DNA from 3 places in the Enterobacter sp. MG-EB028 genome. Region 3 is predicted to be linked to each of the others. Evidence: predicted binding sites of a transcription regulator. Region 3 holds the regulator's gene; each other region holds the start of a gene.
What was found. Region 3 encodes LexA, which represses DNA repair genes until DNA is damaged. Its sites were predicted from a motif close to TNCTGTATGTACATACAGNA; they were not measured.
Positions count from the first base shown of each region.

Region 1: sulA (SOS-induced cell division inhibitor SulA) is a predicted target of LexA. The motif match lies at 4,627-4,646, and genes of this name have one in related genera.
Region 2: rmuC (DNA recombination protein RmuC) is a predicted target of LexA. The motif match lies at 3,042-3,061, and genes of this name have one in related genera.

Region 1 is NZ_CP195079.1:1,741,352-1,747,125, reverse strand. It holds gene helD (DNA helicase IV) at 1-1,114, opposite strand, end outside; gene ACR42C_RS08165 (YccF domain-containing protein) at 1,238-1,684, shown strand; gene yccS (YccS family putative transporter) at 1,704-3,866, shown strand; gene ACR42C_RS08155 (TfoX/Sxy family DNA transformation protein) at 3,823-4,449, opposite strand; gene sulA (SOS-induced cell division inhibitor SulA) at 4,667-5,176, shown strand; gene ompA (porin OmpA) at 5,531-5,774, shown strand, end outside.
Region 2 is NZ_CP195079.1:4,624,672-4,630,445, forward strand. It holds gene ubiB (ubiquinone biosynthesis regulatory protein kinase UbiB) at 1-103, opposite strand, end outside; gene ubiJ (ubiquinone biosynthesis protein UbiJ) at 100-705, opposite strand; gene ubiE (bifunctional demethylmenaquinone methyltransferase/2-methoxy-6-polyprenyl-1,4-benzoquinol methylase UbiE) at 719-1,474, opposite strand; gene rmuC (DNA recombination protein RmuC) at 1,541-2,998, opposite strand; gene udp (uridine phosphorylase) at 3,138-3,899, opposite strand; gene ACR42C_RS21925 (dienelactone hydrolase family protein) at 4,155-4,961, shown strand; gene metE (5-methyltetrahydropteroyltriglutamate--homocysteine S-methyltransferase) at 5,010-5,774, opposite strand, start outside.
Region 3 is NZ_CP195079.1:325,980-331,753, forward strand. It holds gene plsB (glycerol-3-phosphate 1-O-acyltransferase PlsB) at 88-2,508, opposite strand; gene ACR42C_RS01445 (diacylglycerol kinase) at 2,663-3,031, shown strand; gene lexA (transcriptional repressor LexA) at 3,140-3,748, shown strand; gene dinF (MATE family efflux transporter DinF) at 3,812-5,149, shown strand; gene ACR42C_RS01460 (CsbD family protein) at 5,270-5,479, shown strand; gene zur (zinc uptake transcriptional repressor Zur) at 5,528-5,774, opposite strand, start outside.

The sequences.
Region 1 (5,774 bases), 1.4 Mb from region 3:
CTGCCTGTGAGCCGCCGTGCATTCGCATCAGGCTGACCCAGCGGTCAAGTCGCGAGCCGAGCCGACGCGCCAGTTTTTCATCCTGCCAGAAACTGCCCTCCGGCACCTCCCAGTTGAGTTCCTCCTCCAGCCACTGGCGCCACCCTTTCGCCTGCGCCTTTTTCTCACTGCACTGCTGACGCCACGTTTTAATAAACAACGCCTGCCGCGCCTGCGCGTCGTTTTCCAGTTTACTGATGGCAGGCACTTTTTTGCTGCCCTGCTGAATGATATGCAGCGCGAGGGCATGGAAGGTTCTGGCCGTGATATCCCGGGTGTGCAGGCGTTCCTGGATACGTTCATCCATCTCCTGTGCCGCCTTGCGGCCAAAGGCCAGAAGCAGGATCTGCTCGGCAACGGCCTCCCCGGTGGTGAGAAGCCAGCCCGCACGCGCCACCAGCACCGACGTTTTACCGCTTCCGGCCCCCGCCAGCACCAGCAGCGACTGCTCGCCGTTGACCACCGCGCGCGCCTGAGCAGGGTTGAGCGGTGAAGATTCCACCGTGCTGAAAAAGTCGGCGTATTGGGTGAGCATGGCGTCTGTCCAGGCCTGATTATGCGCCAGCCGGCTTTTATCCATATCGTTCAGCCAGGCCTGACACTGACGCCAGGCGTCGCGACAGTTGTCGAACTCATCAAGACGCGTCACGGAGAGCGGCAGCGCCGAGAGCGCCTGCCGGATCTTTTGCTGTAGCCCGGCGGTCTGCTGACGTGTCAGCCACGTTTGTTGCGCGTTGCTATGGGCAATATCGTCCAGCACCTGCTGCAGTACCTGAGCGGCAATGACGCTCATGTCGTGACTCCACTGCTGCCAGAGCGCGTTCAGGTGATGATGGAAACGCTGGGTTTCCGCCCACTCGGTGCCGTGAAGACGCACGACTTTATCGTCAGGCAGAACAAACTCCAGCTCGCCCCACACCAGCCCGCGCTTGCAGTGAATAGCCAGAAGCTGATTAAACGGAATAAGGTATTCGTGGCGTTCTCCGGTAACTTTCACCCCAGCATTGAGCAGAACAACTCTGTCATAGGGGTGTTGCGCCAGGCGTTTGCCTAATGAAGTTGCTTTCAGTTCCATGTCCCGCCAAATCCACGAAGAGATAATTTACCTGACAGTTTAACTGCCAGTTTTAAGGTGCTCCAGCCTAAAAAAACGTTACAATCATTGGGCGTTAATTTTATCGAAAGGAAGTGAGGGTTTATGCGTACCGTTCTGAATGTGTTGAATTTTGTGCTGGGCGGTTTTGCCACCACCCTTTCCTGGCTTTTTGCCACGCTGGTGAGCATCGTCCTGATTTTCACGCTTCCCCTGACTCGTTCCTGCTGGGAAATCACGAAACTCTCGTTCATCCCCTACGGTAACGAAGCTATCCACGTAGACGAACTGAACCCGGAGAGCAAGAGCGCCCTGATGAATACGGGGGGAACTTTGCTGAACATTCTGTGGCTGATTTTCTTCGGCTGGTGGCTGTGCATCATGCATATTTTTGCCGGTATTGCGCAGTGCATCTCAATAATTGGTATTCCGGTCGGGCTCGCAAACTTTAAGATCGCCGCCATCGCCCTTTGGCCCGTCGGTCGCAGGGTGGTTCCGGTCGAAGTGGCCCAGGCGGCGCGTGAAGCGAACGCACGTCGTCGTTTTCAGTAAATAAGGACTGGCCGCGTTTATGCTAAGCCCACTGCTTCGCCGTTATACCTGGAACAGCGCCTGGCTCTACAACGTCAGGATTTTTATCGCGCTTTGCGGCACGGCTGCCCTGCCGTGGTGGCTGAATGATGTGAAACTCACCATCCCGCTCACGTTGGGGGTGGTGGCCGGAGCGCTGGCGGATCTGGACGATCGCCTGGCTGGCCGTTTGCGTAACCTGGTGATTACGCTCGTCTGTTTTTTTATCGCCTCCGCGTCCGTTGAGTTGCTCTTTCCCTGGCCCTGGCTGTTTGCCCTGGGCCTTACGCTTTCAACCAGCGGGTTTATTTTGCTGGGCGGTCTGGGGCAGCGCTATGCCACTATCGCCTTCGGTGCCTTGCTCATCGCCATCTATACCATGCTGGGAGTGTCACTTTACGACCAATGGTATCAGCAGCCGGTTCTGCTCTTGCTGGGGGCCATCTGGTATAACCTGCTGACGTTAACCGGGCATCTGATCTTCCCGGTTCGCCCTCTGCAGGATAATCTCGCCCGCAGCTTTGAGCAGTTAGCCCACTATCTGGAACTGAAATCCCGACTGTTCGACCCGGATATCGAGGAAGAAAGCCAGGCGCCGCTTTACGATCTGGCGCTGGCCAACGGCCAACTGGTCGCCACCCTAAACCAGACGAAAGCCTCGCTGCTTACCCGTCTGCGCGGGGATCGCGGCCAGCGCGGAACGCGAAGGACCTTACACTACTATTTTGCTGCTCAGGATATTCATGAACGCGCCAGCTCTTCGCACGTTCAGTACGCCGCTCTGCGCGAGAAGTTCCGCTACAGCGACGTGATGTTCCGCTTCCAGCGCCTGCTGTCCATGCAGTCTCAGGCATGCCAGCAGCTCGCACGATCCATTCTGCTGCGCACGCCCTATCAGCATGACTCACGCTTCGAACGGGTATTTAGCCATCTTGATGCGGCGCTCGACCGCGTGCAGGCCAGTGGAACGTCACCGGAACAGATCAAAGCGCTGGGTTTTCTGCTGAACAACCTGCGGGCGATTGATGCACAGCTGGCGACGATTGAGTCCGAGCAGGCGATGGCAATGCCGGGCAATGAGATAGACAACCAGCTCGCTGATGACAGCGTGCATGGCGTTAGCGATATGTGGCTGCGGCTGAGCCGCAATTTTACGCCGGAGTCGGCGCTGTTTCGCCACGCGGTGCGAATGTCCGTGGTCTTATGCGTGGGGTATGCTTTTATCCAGATAACCGGTTTGCACCACGGCTACTGGATCCTGCTGACCAGCCTGTTCGTCTGCCAGCCGAACTATAACGCCACCCGACACCGCCTGGCGCTGCGCATTATCGGCACGCTGGTCGGCGTCGCAATCGGCCTTCCGGTGCTCTATTTCGTGCCGTCTATTGAAGGACAGCTGATCCTGATCGTGATCACCGGCGTGTTGTTCTTCGCGTTTCGCAACGTACAGTACGCTCATGCCACCATGTTCATCACGCTGCTGGTTCTGCTCTGCTTTAACCTGCTGGGTGAAGGTTTCGAGGTCGCCCTGCCCCGTGTGATCGATACCCTTATTGGCTGCGCCATCGCCTGGGCCGCGGTCAGCTTTATCTGGCCGGACTGGCGTTTCCGTAACTTACCGCGCGTGTTAGACAGGGCCATGAACGCCAACTGTCGATATCTGGATGCCATCCTTGAGCAATACCATCAGGGTCGCGATAACCGTCTGGCTTACCGTATAGCCCGCCGCGATGCGCACAACAGCGATGCCGAGCTGGCCTCGGTCGTCTCCAACATGTCAACGGAGCCGCGCGCCACGGCGGAGATCCGTGAGACGGCTTTCCGGCTGCTCTGCCTGAACCATACCTTCACGAGCTATATTTCGACGCTGGGTGCCCACCGCGAGAAACTGACCAACCCGGGTATCCTCAGCCTGCTGGATGACGCGGTCTGTTATGTCGATGACGCTTTGCATCACCGGCCAGCCGATGAACCGCGCGTGAGACAAGCGCTGGATGAACTGACGCAACGTATAGCGCATCTGGAGCCCGGAAACGACAGCAAAGCGCCTCTGGTGTTACAGCAGATTGGCCTGCTCATCGCCTTGCTGCCTGAAATTTGCCGGCTGCAACAGCAAATCGCTACCTTGAGGAGTGATTTTCCTGTGGCGCAGGCAGCGCATTAAACCACTCCGTCAACTCCCGGCGAATGCCGGCCGGGAGTGCCGCCTCATGTAGCCCTTCAATAGCCCCTTCCAGCGCGAAAAGCACTTTGATACTAAGCGCTTTATTTTTCGCCCGCATTTTCAGCCAGCTCTCCCTGGCACCAAGCGCCCGCAGCGTTTCTTCGTTGGCAATGCCCGCTTCAAGGAGCAACACTTCCAGCTGAAAGGTCAGGTTTGGCAGATCTTTAAGTCGATTGCGCTGATGGCGCTGATAACGCTCTTTTCTCGCCGCATTGAGCGCGAACGAAGAGAGCTGAAGCAGACGCTCCCTGTCCTGCCATAACCCGTCATCCACCCGGTAATAGTTGAGAAGCACCGGGCGACCCCGCTTCATCAGGGTCAAAAAAGACGCAGCATTTTTTACACAGTATTTGGCGCTTTCTTCACAGGCTCGGAGGTAAAGCTCGCCATCTGACACCATGGCAAAAACCGCGTCATCCACCGCCAGGGTATAGCCGCCGAACAGCGCACGATGATGAATTTCACCCAGCGGTGAGAGGTATTCCTGGGATTTATAAATCCGTTCATAAGATATCTTTTTCATGATATTTCCCTTCAAAATCATAAAGTAACAACGAAGTTTCTTACTAGCGGATCCGTTAGCAGGAAAATAGGCAACTTAGCGTCGTTGAGCAAGATGATTTTTCGAAGGGCATCAATATTGAATGAATTTTGCGAGTCGCTTTCCGAAAATGAGGTTGATCTTTATGCATACAGGGGTTACTGTATATTCATACAGTAACTACAGGGCTGGAATGAAAATGTACACTTCAGGCTATGCAAATCGCTCAACTTCTCTCACCTCTACCGCGGGCAATGTCGCGCAAAACGCCGTTGGTGGTGCTTCGACGGGGCTTATTAGTGAAGTGGTTTATCGTGAAGACCAGCCCCTGTTGACCCAACTCCTGCTGCTGCCGCTATTACAGCAGCTTGGTCAGCAATCTCGCTGGCAACTCTGGCTGACGCCACAGCAGAAACTGAGCCGTGAATGGGTGCAGTCCGCAGGCCTGCCCCTGGCTAAGGTGATGCAGATCAACCAACTTTCACCGTGTGATACCGTCGAGTCGATGATTCGAGCGTTGCGCACCGGAAATTACAGCGTGGTGATCGGGTGGTTACCGGAAGAATTGACGGAAGAGGAACATTTTCGTCTGACCGAAGCGGCTGAAGAAGGGAATGCGATCGGGTTTATCATGCGCCCGGTTCGTCCAGATTCTTATCGCAGAGGACAACTTTCTGGGCTAAAAATTCACTCAAATTTGTATCATTGAGTGAAATTAAGATTTTTCCTGGAATTTTTTTTGACCGCAAGATGCGGTTTTAGTTCCCGGCCTCAAAATTCCGGCAAGGCTTGTCTGGTGCGGTTCTCCTTAATTTTATTGCACAAAATTCGTTCTAAAAATGTTAAATAATAGGTATACGGAACTTTTTTTTTCATATGCCTGACAGACTTCACACTTGTAAGTTTTCAGCTACGTTGTAGACTTTACATCGCCAGGGGTGCTCGGCCTAAGCCGAAGATATCGGTAGATTTATATTTGACCACGCCCCCCGGTGAAGGATTTAACCGTGATTCTCTCTTGAGACCTTCATGGCGAATTTTGGATGATAACGAGGCGCAAAAAATGAAAAAGACAGCTATCGCGATTGCAGTGGCACTGGCTGGCTTCGCTACCGTAGCGCAGGCCGCTCCGAAAGATAATACCTGGTATGCAGGTGGTAAACTGGGCTGGTCTCAGTTCCATGACACTGGCTGGTACAACAGCAGCCTGAACAACGATGGCCCTACTCACGAGAGCCAGCTTGGTGCAGGTGCGTTCGGTGGCTATCAGGTTAACCCGTATGTTGGCTTTGAAATGGGTTACGACT
Region 2 (5,774 bases), 580 kb from region 3:
TGAGCGGCAGCGTGATACGCATTTTGGGGATAAGCTCGTCGAGCCCGTAACTCAAAAAGGTGTGGATGATAAAATAGAGGCGCCGAATTTCACCAGGCGTCATTTGCCCTCCAGTTTTTCCAGCCGTTTGGTTAACGCATCAACCGCGCGTTCAACAGCAGCAGTCTCTTCCGCAAACCACGCCACTTCCAGCGGTCCGGGGGCCATGCGCCACTCTTCCGTCAGTACTTCCGCGGCATAGCGCTGTTGACGTTGCAGATTTTTGCGCAGGAACGCCGTGCCGCCATGAATAACTTTCCCGATCCCTTCAGCGGCGATGTCACCAATAAAAGGCGCCAGCAGCTCTGCCGGATCGAATTCAGCCAGATCGCTGAGCGCAACAAAGTTCTGCACGACCTGGATGTCACCTTCTACTTCCAGCTCACCGCTGCGGATAAGCGCCGTTAATTGCTGGCGATCGCGCAATTTTGGCAGCACGCTCATATGGGTAATGACCGAGCAATCAGCCTCGCCTTCCCACTCACCCAGAACGTCAAGCTGGCGTTCGCTGAAGACCAGCACGAGCGGCGTCGAGAACTCTTTTAATACAATGCGCAGTACCTTCCCGTTTAGCCGCTGACGTGCGGCTTTCAGCGCCGGAGCGCGATACAGGAAGGCATTCAGCACATTCTCGATGCCTGCGGTGACTAAGGGTTTAAAGGGCACGGGACACCTCCACTCAGAATTTGTAACCGCGATGCAGCGCGACGACACCCGCCGTCATGTTGAAGTATTCAACGTTCTCAAATTCTGCATCCTGCATCATGGCTTTTAAGGTGTCCTGATCCGGGTGCATGCGAATTGATTCCGCCAGATAGCGATAGCTTTCCGCGTCGTTTGCCACCAGCTCGCCAATACGCGGCAGCACGTGGAAGGAATAGGCGTCGTAGGCTTTGCTCAGCGGGTCGATAATCGGTTTAGAGAACTCGAGCACCAGCAGGCGTCCACCCGGCTTCAGCACGCGGTACATGGAGCGCAGCGCTTTTTCTTTATCGGTGACGTTACGCAGACCGAAGGAAATAGTGATGCAGTCAAAGGTATTGTCCGGGAACGGCAGCGCTTCGGCGTTGGCCTGCACGTATTCCACGTTACCCACCACGCCGATGTTACGCAGCTTTTCGCGTCCCATTTTAAGCATGGAGTCATTAATATCAGCCAGTACAACGCGACCGGTTTCACCCACCAGACGGGAGAATTTCGCCGTCAGATCGCCCGTACCGCCAGCCAGATCGAGAACCGTTTGTCCACGACGCACACCGCTGCAGTCAATGGTGAAGCGCTTCCACAAGCGATGAATGCCGAACGACATCAAGTCATTCATCACATCGTACTTCGCCGCCACGGAATGAAATACGTGGGCCACCATGTCAGCTTTCTGCGCTTTGGCTACTGTCTGAAAGCCAAAGTGCGTCGTGTCTTGTGAATCGTCAACCATCTCAGAGCCTGCTAATCAGTCAAATGTTCGTGAAGTGTAACAGATTGGGCGCAATTGCCCTACGATTCAACCACCGCGAAAGAAACGCGCCGGCTGTTCATCTGGCGATAAACCTGCCGCTAAATCGTTGTCCTGGCTGAGGGTATTTTGTTCATCCCTGCCCTCACGCAGACGGAACTCTTCGTCCTGCGCTGTCGCCTGTTCGACCAATTCCGGATTAATCTCGCGTTTAACCTCCACCCCCAGGCTGCGGAATGCTTCAGCCTGCGCAAGCAGGTTGCCACGCCCCGAGGAGAGCTTTTTCATCGCCTGGCGGTAGTTATCCTGCGCACGGTCCAGGCTTTGTCCGACGGAAGACATATCGTCCACGAACAGACGCATTTTGTCGTACAGCTTGCTGGCGCGATCGGCAATCTGCTGGGCATTGCGGCTCTGGTGCTCATAGCGCCACAGGTTGGCAATGGTCCGCAAGGCCACTAACAGCGTGGTGGGGCTGACCAGCATAATGTTATTTTTCAGCGCTTCAGTGATAAGCTCAGGCTGTCTGTCGAGCGCCAGCAAAAACGCGGGTTCGACCGGGATAAACATCAGCACGTAGTCCAGCGAGCGCAGCCCCGGCAGCTGCTGATAATCCTTTCTGCCCAGCAGGCGAATATGGTTACGCACGGAAGCAATGTGCTCCTGCAGCGCCGATTCGCGCGTGTAGTCATCTTCGGCATTGAAGTAACGCTCATAAGCCACCAGCGTCATTTTGGCGTCAATGACCACATCTTTGCCCTGTGGCAGCCGCACAATCACATCCGGCTGCATGCGCGAGCGGGCGTCGTTTTCGATACTTACCTGCGTTTCGTATTCATATCCTTCCCGCAGGCCGGAGGCTTCCAGCACGCGGGTAAGTACCACTTCCCCCCAGTTACCCTGAGTTTTGTTATCGCCTTTCAGCGCCCGCGTCAGGTTGACCGCCTCCTGTGCCATCTGCGCATTCAGCTGCTGAAGATTGCGAATCTCATGGGCCAGCGTGTGGCGCTCGCGGGCTTCCTGACCAAAGCTGTCCTGCACCTGACGGCGAAAGCCGTCCAGCTGTTCGCGCAGCGGCGTCAGGAGGCTGTTCAGGCTCTGGCGATTCTGTTCGTCAACGCGGCGGTTGCTGTGCTCGAAAATGCGGTTAGCGAGGTTCTCAAACTGCTCGCTGAGGCGCTGCTCGCTGTTGATCATCTGGCGGATTTTGTCTTCGGCGTGCAACTGAGTGGACTCAAGGCGGGTAGTCACTTCGCGGAGATCGGCCTCCAGCGAGGTATTGATATCACGCAGGTTACGCAGTTCGTTATTGAGCAGCTCGCACTCGTCGCGCCAGTGGTCGCTCAGCGCAACCTGTTGTTTTGCCGCGCTAAGCTCGGCGACGATCTCTTCCCGCTCAGCCAGCTGCTCGGCTTTCTGCTGCGCGTGCTGGTAACTGGAAATCAGCCAGCCTATCCCTACGCCCGCCAGCGCAATCACCGCATAAATCAGGATTGAGATATCCACAATGCCCCCTGCATCAACGTATTACCCGCACAAAATAAGATTGTGCTGTATAAACGTCCAGTTTGAAAGGGTTTTCCTGCGAGGCGCTACGCAAAAAATAAAGGCCGAACGCGTCGGCCTTTTATCTCAGAGAGGAGAACTAGATCAGGCGGCGAGCCGCTTCAACCACGATTTTCACCGCATGACTTTCGGTCTGCTTCATGGTTTCGGCGTTCGGGATCTCCTGCTGGGTACGGTTGACGATAACGCCCGCCACCATACCGGCACGCAGACCCTGGCTTGCGCACATGGTCAGCAGCGTTGCGGATTCCATTTCGTAGTTCATCACGCCCATAGACTGCCACTCTTCCATTGAGCCTTTGAAGCGGCTTACCACGCGGCCAGAGAAGGTGTCGTAACGCTCCTGGCCCGGGTAGAAGGTATCGGAAGAGGCGGTTACGCCCACGTGAGTGGTTGCGCCCACGGATTTCGCCGCTTCAACCAGCGCGGTGGTGCACTCGAAATCAGCCACTGCCGGGAATTCCATCGGCGCAAAGTGCAGGCTCGCGCCGTCCAGACGCACGGACGCGGTCGTCACCAGCACGTCGCCGACGTTGATGTGCGGCTGAATAGCGCCGGTGGTACCGATACGCAGGAAAGTACGAATGCCCAGTTGCGCCAGCTCTTCAACCGCAATCGAGGTAGACGGGCCACCGATACCGGTAGAGCACACAATCACCGCTTTGCCATCCAGCTCTGCGCGCCAGGTGGTGAATTCACGATGGGCAGCCAGCTTGACCGGCTTATCCATCAGCGCGGCGATCTTTTCCACACGCTCCGGATCGCCAGGGACGATAGCGAGCGTAGCCCCTTGTAAATCGTTTTTAGTGAGGCCGAGATGAAAAACATCAGACTTAGACATAGGTGACTCCTCTGTGGGTCGGTTAGTCAGAAGAAGTAAAACGGTACTTTACAGAAGCAGTAAGCATATTTTCGTGACGCACCTCACCATGAATGAAAATGATTACATTGAATTTCCATAAAAAAGTGATTTACATCACATTAACAAGTTATATCGCCAGGTGCTGCACAAAAGATAGACCGTTTAAGGCACTGTGAGTTGTTAACCTGGTGTCTATATTTACCTTTGCGCTAACTCATTGGTACGGAGAATGCCATGACTGAAAAAATCGGTTTTGCACCTGCTGCGGCCCCACATGCTTCAACCATCGTGTCGACGCCAGAAGCGGCAATTACCGCGGGTGAGACCTCCATTCCCTCGCAGGGGGAGAATATGCCTGCTTATCACGCACGGCCAAAATCGGCAGACGGCCCGCTGCCCATCGTGATTGTGATTCAGGAGATATTTGGTGTTCACGAACACATTCGCGACCTCTGCCGCCGGCTGGCGCTGGAAGGGTATCTGGCCGTTGCGCCAGAGCTCTACTTCCGTCAGGGCGATCCGAACGACTACAGCGATATTCCAACATTGCTCAGCAACCTGGTCAGCAAAGTCCCGGACGCGCAGGTGCTGGCCGATCTCGATCACGTCGCCAGCTGGGCGGCGCGCAACGGCGGCGATCCGCATCGTCTGCTGGTCACCGGTTTCTGCTGGGGCGGACGCATTAGCTGGCTGTATGCCGCGCATAACCCGCAGCTCAAAGCCGCTGTCGCCTGGTACGGCAAACTGGTGGGTGAAAAAACGCTGAATTCACCGAAACATCCCGTCGATATCGCCACCGAGTTAAATGCCCCCGTGTTAGGGCTTTACGGTGGACAGGACACTGGTATTTCGCTGGATTCGGTAGAGACCATGCGCCATGCGCTCCGTGCGGCCAATGCGAAGGCGGAGATCGTGGTGTATCCGGATGCCGGGCATGCGTTTAACGCGGATTATCGTCCGAGCTATCACGCTGAATCGGCTAAAGATGGCTGGCAGCGGATGCTGGCGTGGTTTAGCCAGTACGGCGGTAAGAAGGCGTAATAACAAAAAAGCCCGGTGGCGGCTACGCCTTACCGGGCAATCCAGCACCTACGCCTGACGCAAATTCTGCGCCGCCTTCACCATGTTGGCGAGCGCCGCGCGCGTCTCTGGCCAGCCGCGCGTTTTCAGTCCGCAGTCCGGGTTCACCCACAGGCGCTCTGCAGGGATGCGCTGGGCCGCTTTTTTCAGCAGGGCTTCAATCCACTCCACGCTCGGGACGTTCGGAGAATGAATGTCGTACACGCCCGGCCCGATTTCATTCGGATAGTCGAACTCTTCAAACGACTCCAGCAGCTCCATGTCTGAACGCGAGGTCTCGATGGTGATCACGTCAGCGTCCAGCGCGGCAATCGAATCCATGATGTCGTTAAATTCGCAGTAACACATGTGGGTGTGGATCTGGGTATCGTCCTTAGCCACCGCAGCGTTGATGCGGAACGCTTCCACGCCCCACTGCAGGTAAGCATCCCAGTCGCTGCGGCGCAGCGGTAAACCCTCGCGCAGCGCCGGTTCGTCAATCTGGATGATGCCAATCCCCGCCGCTTCCAGATCCGCCACTTCATCACGCAGCGCCAGCGCAATCTGTTTGGCAATGGTCTCGCGGGTCACGTCTTCACGCGGGAACGACCAGCAGAGAATGGTAACCGGGCCGGTGAGCATGCCTTTCACCGGCTTGTCGGTCAGGGACTGCGCGTACTTCGCCCACTCAACCGTGATCGGTTCCGGACGGCTGACGTCACCGATGACCACCGGCGGCTTCACGCAGCGGGAGCCGTAGCTCTGCACCCAGCCGTTTTGGGTAAAGACGAAGCC
Region 3 (5,774 bases):
GCCCGGTAGCGTTAGCGCTTACCGGGCCTTTATATTATGCAGAACGCCAGGCCGGGTCAGGTGAAACCACTACCCGGCTTTTTAACATCACTCGCCCTGCGTGGCGCTCTCAATCGTCAGGCGCACGTCCGAGGTAATCAGCTCAGCCAGCATCTGGTAAACCTTCAGCGTCTCTTCCGGCTCGGCATCGCCCGTATCGCTGATGAAGCCTTCGTCACGCAGCGTCAGCACCAGGGAGCTAAAGACCGCTTTGTCGAAGAATTCAGGGGCGTTAATGCCGTGCAGAACGGACAGGCGCTGTGCCAGTGTCCGGCTCTCTTTCTCCAGCGTGCCGCGGTTGATCGACGGGTTCGCGCTCAGCAGCCAGAACGTAATGGCGTAGCGCTGGAGCGTTTCACGCGCACCGGCCGCCAGCAGTTGCAGGGTACGGGAGCGTGACGGATTGATATGCAGTTCGTCGTTTGCAACGGTAATCAGCCCCTGACGGCGCAGCTCTTCCGTCAGTTTATCCAGCTCAACGGCCAGCTGTTCCTTGCTCCAGCGCAGGAACAGCTCCGCTTTCAGCATCGGGTAGAGCGTCTCAACGTGGCGCAACAGCTCCTGGCGTGAGATGCGGCGATGCTGGGTGATAATGGCCGCCATGAGCGACGGCAGCATCAGCATATGAGCGATGTTGTTGCGGTAGTACGTCATCAGTACCGCCTGCTCGCGCGGCAGAATGATGATATCGCCGATCGTGTCTTTCTCGACTTCAAACTTGTTCATCTGCAGCGCGTGATCGATAAGCTCGCTGGCGGTAGCAGAAGGGGCCGTCGAATCAACCGAGTACGGCACGTTGCGCATCATGTCCAGGTAGCAGTCCAGCTGCTCCGTGAGCTGTTCACGAGTCAGGGAGCGCTGACGGGAAGCCAGCAGCGCCGTACAGCACAGGTTCATGGCATTGGCCGCACCGGCGTTGTTAATGCGCACCATCAGCTCGGACGCGATACCGTTCACCGTTGGCGTCAGCCAGGCCGGACGAACCGCTTCGATAGGATCGATAGACTCGCGCCACTCCGGAACATGATGGTTCAGATACGTCATCAGCGGCATCGGCTCGCCAAAGTTCACGTAGCCCTGACCCAGGTTGCGTAACTTGCTCAGGCCGCGCAGCATCTGCGGCAGGCTCTCTTTCTCTTTGGTCGCACCACGCAGCTCTTTGGCGTACGTGCCCACTTCCATCACGTGCTCATAGCCAATGTAAATTGGCACCAGCGTGATCGGACGGGTTCCTCCGCGCAGCATCGCCTGAATGGTCATCGAGAGCGTGCCGGTCTTCGGATCGAGCAGGCGACCGGTACGGGAACGACCGCCCTCCACGAAGTACTCCACTGAATAGCCGCGGCTGAACAGCTCGCCGAGATACTCGCGGAACACGGTGGAGTAGAGCTTGTTGCCCTTGAAGGTACGACGAATAAAGAACGCACCCAGACGGCGGAAAATCGGGCCTGCTGGCCAGAAGTTCAGGTTAATACCAGCGGCAATGTGCGGCGGTACCAGCCCCTGGTGATAGAGCACGTAGGAGAGAAGCAGATAGTCCATGTGGCTGCGGTGGCAGGGGACATAGACAATCTCATGGCCATCGTGCGCCAGCTGCCGCACACGTTCGGCGTTATGAACGTTGATGCCCTGATACAGGCGGTTCCAGGTAAAGCCGAGAATACGATCGGACAGGCGAATCATCTCGTAAGAGAAGTTCGCTGCGATCTCCTCCATCAGCGCAATGGCGTTCTGCTGGGCTTTCTCATGCGAAATTTTCTTGCTGCGCGCTTCGTCTTCAACGGCGCGGGCAATCGCTTTAGAGGCCAGCAGCTTGTTGAACAGGTCCTGACGCGCCGGGAGGCGTGGCCCTACAGCCGCCAGGCGCTGACGGGCGAAGTGCATACGCGCCACGCGCGCCAGTTTTTGCGCGATGATCTTGTCAGTGCCGTGCTCGTCCGCCATCCGGCGAAGGGAGACGGAAGGGGAGAATCGCACAAAGCTGTCGCGTCCCAGCCAGGAGACCGCGAAGAACTTCTGAATGCCGTTAAGCATGCGCAGCGGTGGGTTCTCTTCACCTTTTTCACGGCCCGGGCGGCGACCAAACATTACCGATACCGGCACCATCTGCACATCCAGGTCAGGATTGCTGCGGTGCAGGTCGAGATAGTCGTGGAACAGCTTGATGGACTCTTCTTTCGGCGTGTAATAGGTAAACACGCGCGGCCCGCCGTGGATGAACACGTAGCGCGGCAGCAAAGTGCCGTCAACTTCCAGCGGTTCAAGCGGGTCGGGTAAATCATGCGCCAGACACTGGGCGCGAAGCGTCAGCAGATCTGCCTTCGAGTTATAAGGCAAAACGTACATAATAGGGCGCGACGTATCGAGCCCCAGTTCCAGCGCGGGTTCTGCTGGGATAGACTTGCTTTTTACCAGGATGCTTAATGGTAAATTAAGTAATTTGTAGTAAATTCGTGGCCAGCCGGACATAAACGATGTAAAGCCTCTGGTTAATAATGCAATTGCGGCGCAAGGATAACAGAAAGCGCGCAAAATTTCTGTTGTTACCCGTCATACTTCAGGCGGCAGCGAAACGCGCTGCTGCTCCTGTTACTGACGCTCTTTTTTAAAAAAGGTTCTTTTAATGGCCAATAATACCACTGGGTTAACGCGTATCATCAAAGCCGCTGGCTATTCATGGAAAGGTTTCCGTGCCGCGTGGGTTAATGAAGCTGCTTTTCGCCAGGAAGGTGTCGCCGCTATCGTCGCGGTTATCATCGCCTGTTTCCTTGATGTAGATGCCATTACCCGCGTGCTTCTCATCGGTTCCGTACTTCTGGTGATGATAGTGGAAATTCTCAATAGCGCTATTGAGGCCGTTGTTGACCGGATCGGCTCAGATTTCCACGAGCTTTCTGGCCGCGCGAAAGATATGGGTTCTGCCGCTGTGCTGCTGGCAATTATCACTGCAGCTATTACCTGGGTCACGCTGCTTTGGTCACATTTCCGATGAGCCTCGAGGAATAATTAAGTCCCTGGTTTTTTGTGCAGTTTTTGGTTCCAAAATCGCCTTTGACTGTATATACTCACAGCATAACTGTATATACACCCAGGGGGCGGAATGAAAGCATTAACGACCAGGCAGCAAGAGGTGTTTGATCTCATTCGGGATCATATCGGCCAGACGGGTATGCCACCCACGCGTGCGGAAATCGCGCAGCGTCTGGGCTTCCGTTCTCCGAATGCTGCCGAGGAACACCTGAAAGCGCTGGCGCGTAAGGGTGTAATTGAGATTGTGTCAGGCGCGTCGCGTGGTATCCGCCTGCTGGTGGAAGAAGAGACGGGCATTCCTCTGATAGGCCGCGTTGCCGCAGGTGAACCGCTGCTGGCACAACAGCATATAGAAGGCCACTACCAGGTCGATCCTGGTATGTTCAAGCCGAGCGCTGATTTCCTGCTGCGCGTTAGCGGGATGTCGATGAAAGACATCGGCATTCTTGATGGCGACCTGCTGGCCGTTCACAAAACGCAGGATGTGCGGAACGGCCAGGTGGTGGTGGCGCGCATTGATGACGAAGTGACCGTTAAGCGCCTGAAAAAACAGGGTAACACCGTCCAGCTGTTGCCTGAAAACAACGAGTTCACCCCGATTGTGGTCGACCTCCGCGAACAGAGCTTCTCCATTGAAGGTCTGGCAGTAGGCGTGATTCGCAACGGCGAATGGCTGTAATCTCTTCCTGACAGGCTACGCTTTCGCTGTAGCCTGCTTCGTCTTCCATTCCCGGTATTTCTCATGTCACTGCTGACGGCTTCAGATAAGGCATTGTGGCGTCTTGCCCTGCCGATGATTTTCTCCAATATCACCGTGCCCTTGCTGGGTCTGGTCGACACGGCCGTTATTGGTCATCTCGATTCCCCTGTTTATCTTGGCGGCGTGGCGATTGGGGCGACGGCAACCAGCTTCCTGTTTATGCTGCTGCTCTTTTTACGTATGAGTACTACCGGGCTCACGGCACAGGCGTACGGTGCGAAAGACCCGTTACGTCTGGCGCGTGCGCTGGTGCAGCCGCTGATCCTGGCGCTGGGCGCGGGAATGTTGATTGTTTTACTGCGCACGCCCCTGATCGACCTTGCACTCCAGGTCGTTGGCGGCAGCGAGGCGGTACTGGAGCAGGCGCGTCGCTTCCTGGAAATTCGCTGGCTTAGCGCGCCCGCTTCGCTGGCAAACCTGGTTCTGCTGGGTTGGTTACTGGGCGTGCAATATGCCCGTGCGCCAGTGATTTTGCTGGTCGTGGGAAACCTTCTCAACATTGTGCTCGATCTCTGGCTGGTGATAGGCCTGCATATGGACGTACGCGGGGCGGCACTGGCGACGGCGATTGCAGAATACGGGACCTTTTTCATTGGCTTGTGGATGGTCTGGCGCGTGCTGGCGATGCGCGGGATCTCCCTTGCGCTGCTCAAAACAGCATGGCGCGGCAATATCCGCAGGCTGCTGGCGCTCAACCGTGACATCATGCTGCGTTCGCTGCTGCTTCAGATCTGTTTCGGCGCTCTGACGGTCTTTGGGGCTCGACTGGGGCCAGAAATCGTTGCGGTGAATGCAGTCCTGATGACATTGCTGACGTTCACCGCCTACGCGCTGGACGGCTTCGCCTATGCCGTTGAGGCGCATTCCGGGCAGGCGTACGGCGCGCGGGAAAGCGGGCAGCTTCGGGATGTCTGGCGTGCGGCCTGCCGCCAGTCGGGCCTGGTCGCGCTGGCATTCGCACTGATTTACGCCTGTTTTGGCCGTGACATTATTGCATTGCTCACTTCGTTACCGGCTTTACGCGAACTGGCGGACCGCTACATCGTCTGGCAGGTTATTTTGCCGGTAGTAGGCGTCTGGTGCTATCTGCTGGACGGCATGTTTATCGGCGCGACGCGCGGGGCGGAAATGCGCAACAGTATGGCGGTCGCGGCGGCGGGGTTTGGTCTGACGCTGCTGACGCTACCCTGGCTGGGTAATCACGGTTTGTGGCTGGCGCTTGCGGTCTTCCTCTCTCTGCGCGGCCTGTCGCTTGCCTTTATCTGGCACCGTCACTGGCAAAATAATACCTGGCTTCCCTCCCGCCACGATATATCGTGACGGTTAAAGATTCCGAATATGAAACCAACCGCCGAATCCTTAACTACAATAATTATCACGTCCAGCAGAAAAGAACGTAACGGACGTTACGACCCGACGCTTAACTAAGAGGACACGATGATGAATAAAGACGAAATCGGCGGCAACTGGAAGCAGTTCAAAGGTAAAGCGAAAGAACAGTGGGGTAAGCTGACCGATGACGATATGACCGTCATTGAAGGTAAACGCGATCAGCTTGTCGGTAAAATTCAGGAACGTTACGGCTACGCGAAAGATCAGGCGGAAAACGAAGTCAAAGACTGGGAAACCCGTAACGACTATCGTTGGTAACGCTGAATAACCCACACAGGCGGCTTCAGGCCGCCTTTTCTTTTGCCGTTAACGCGGCTTTTTCTTCACCAGAATTGAGTGGTCGTGCTGACACGCATCCTGATGCCGACAGGCTTCCACCTCTACGCATGCTGAACACAACCCGTGTGCTTCAATCACGTTATGACGCAGGGCAAAACCCATCCTTGCCGCCAGCGTGTGCATAATGTCCTCTACGCCCTCTGCGCCTTCTTCTTTTACCACGCCGCAGCGGTCGCAAATAAACATCGCCGATGTGTGGGTTGGCTGATCGAAA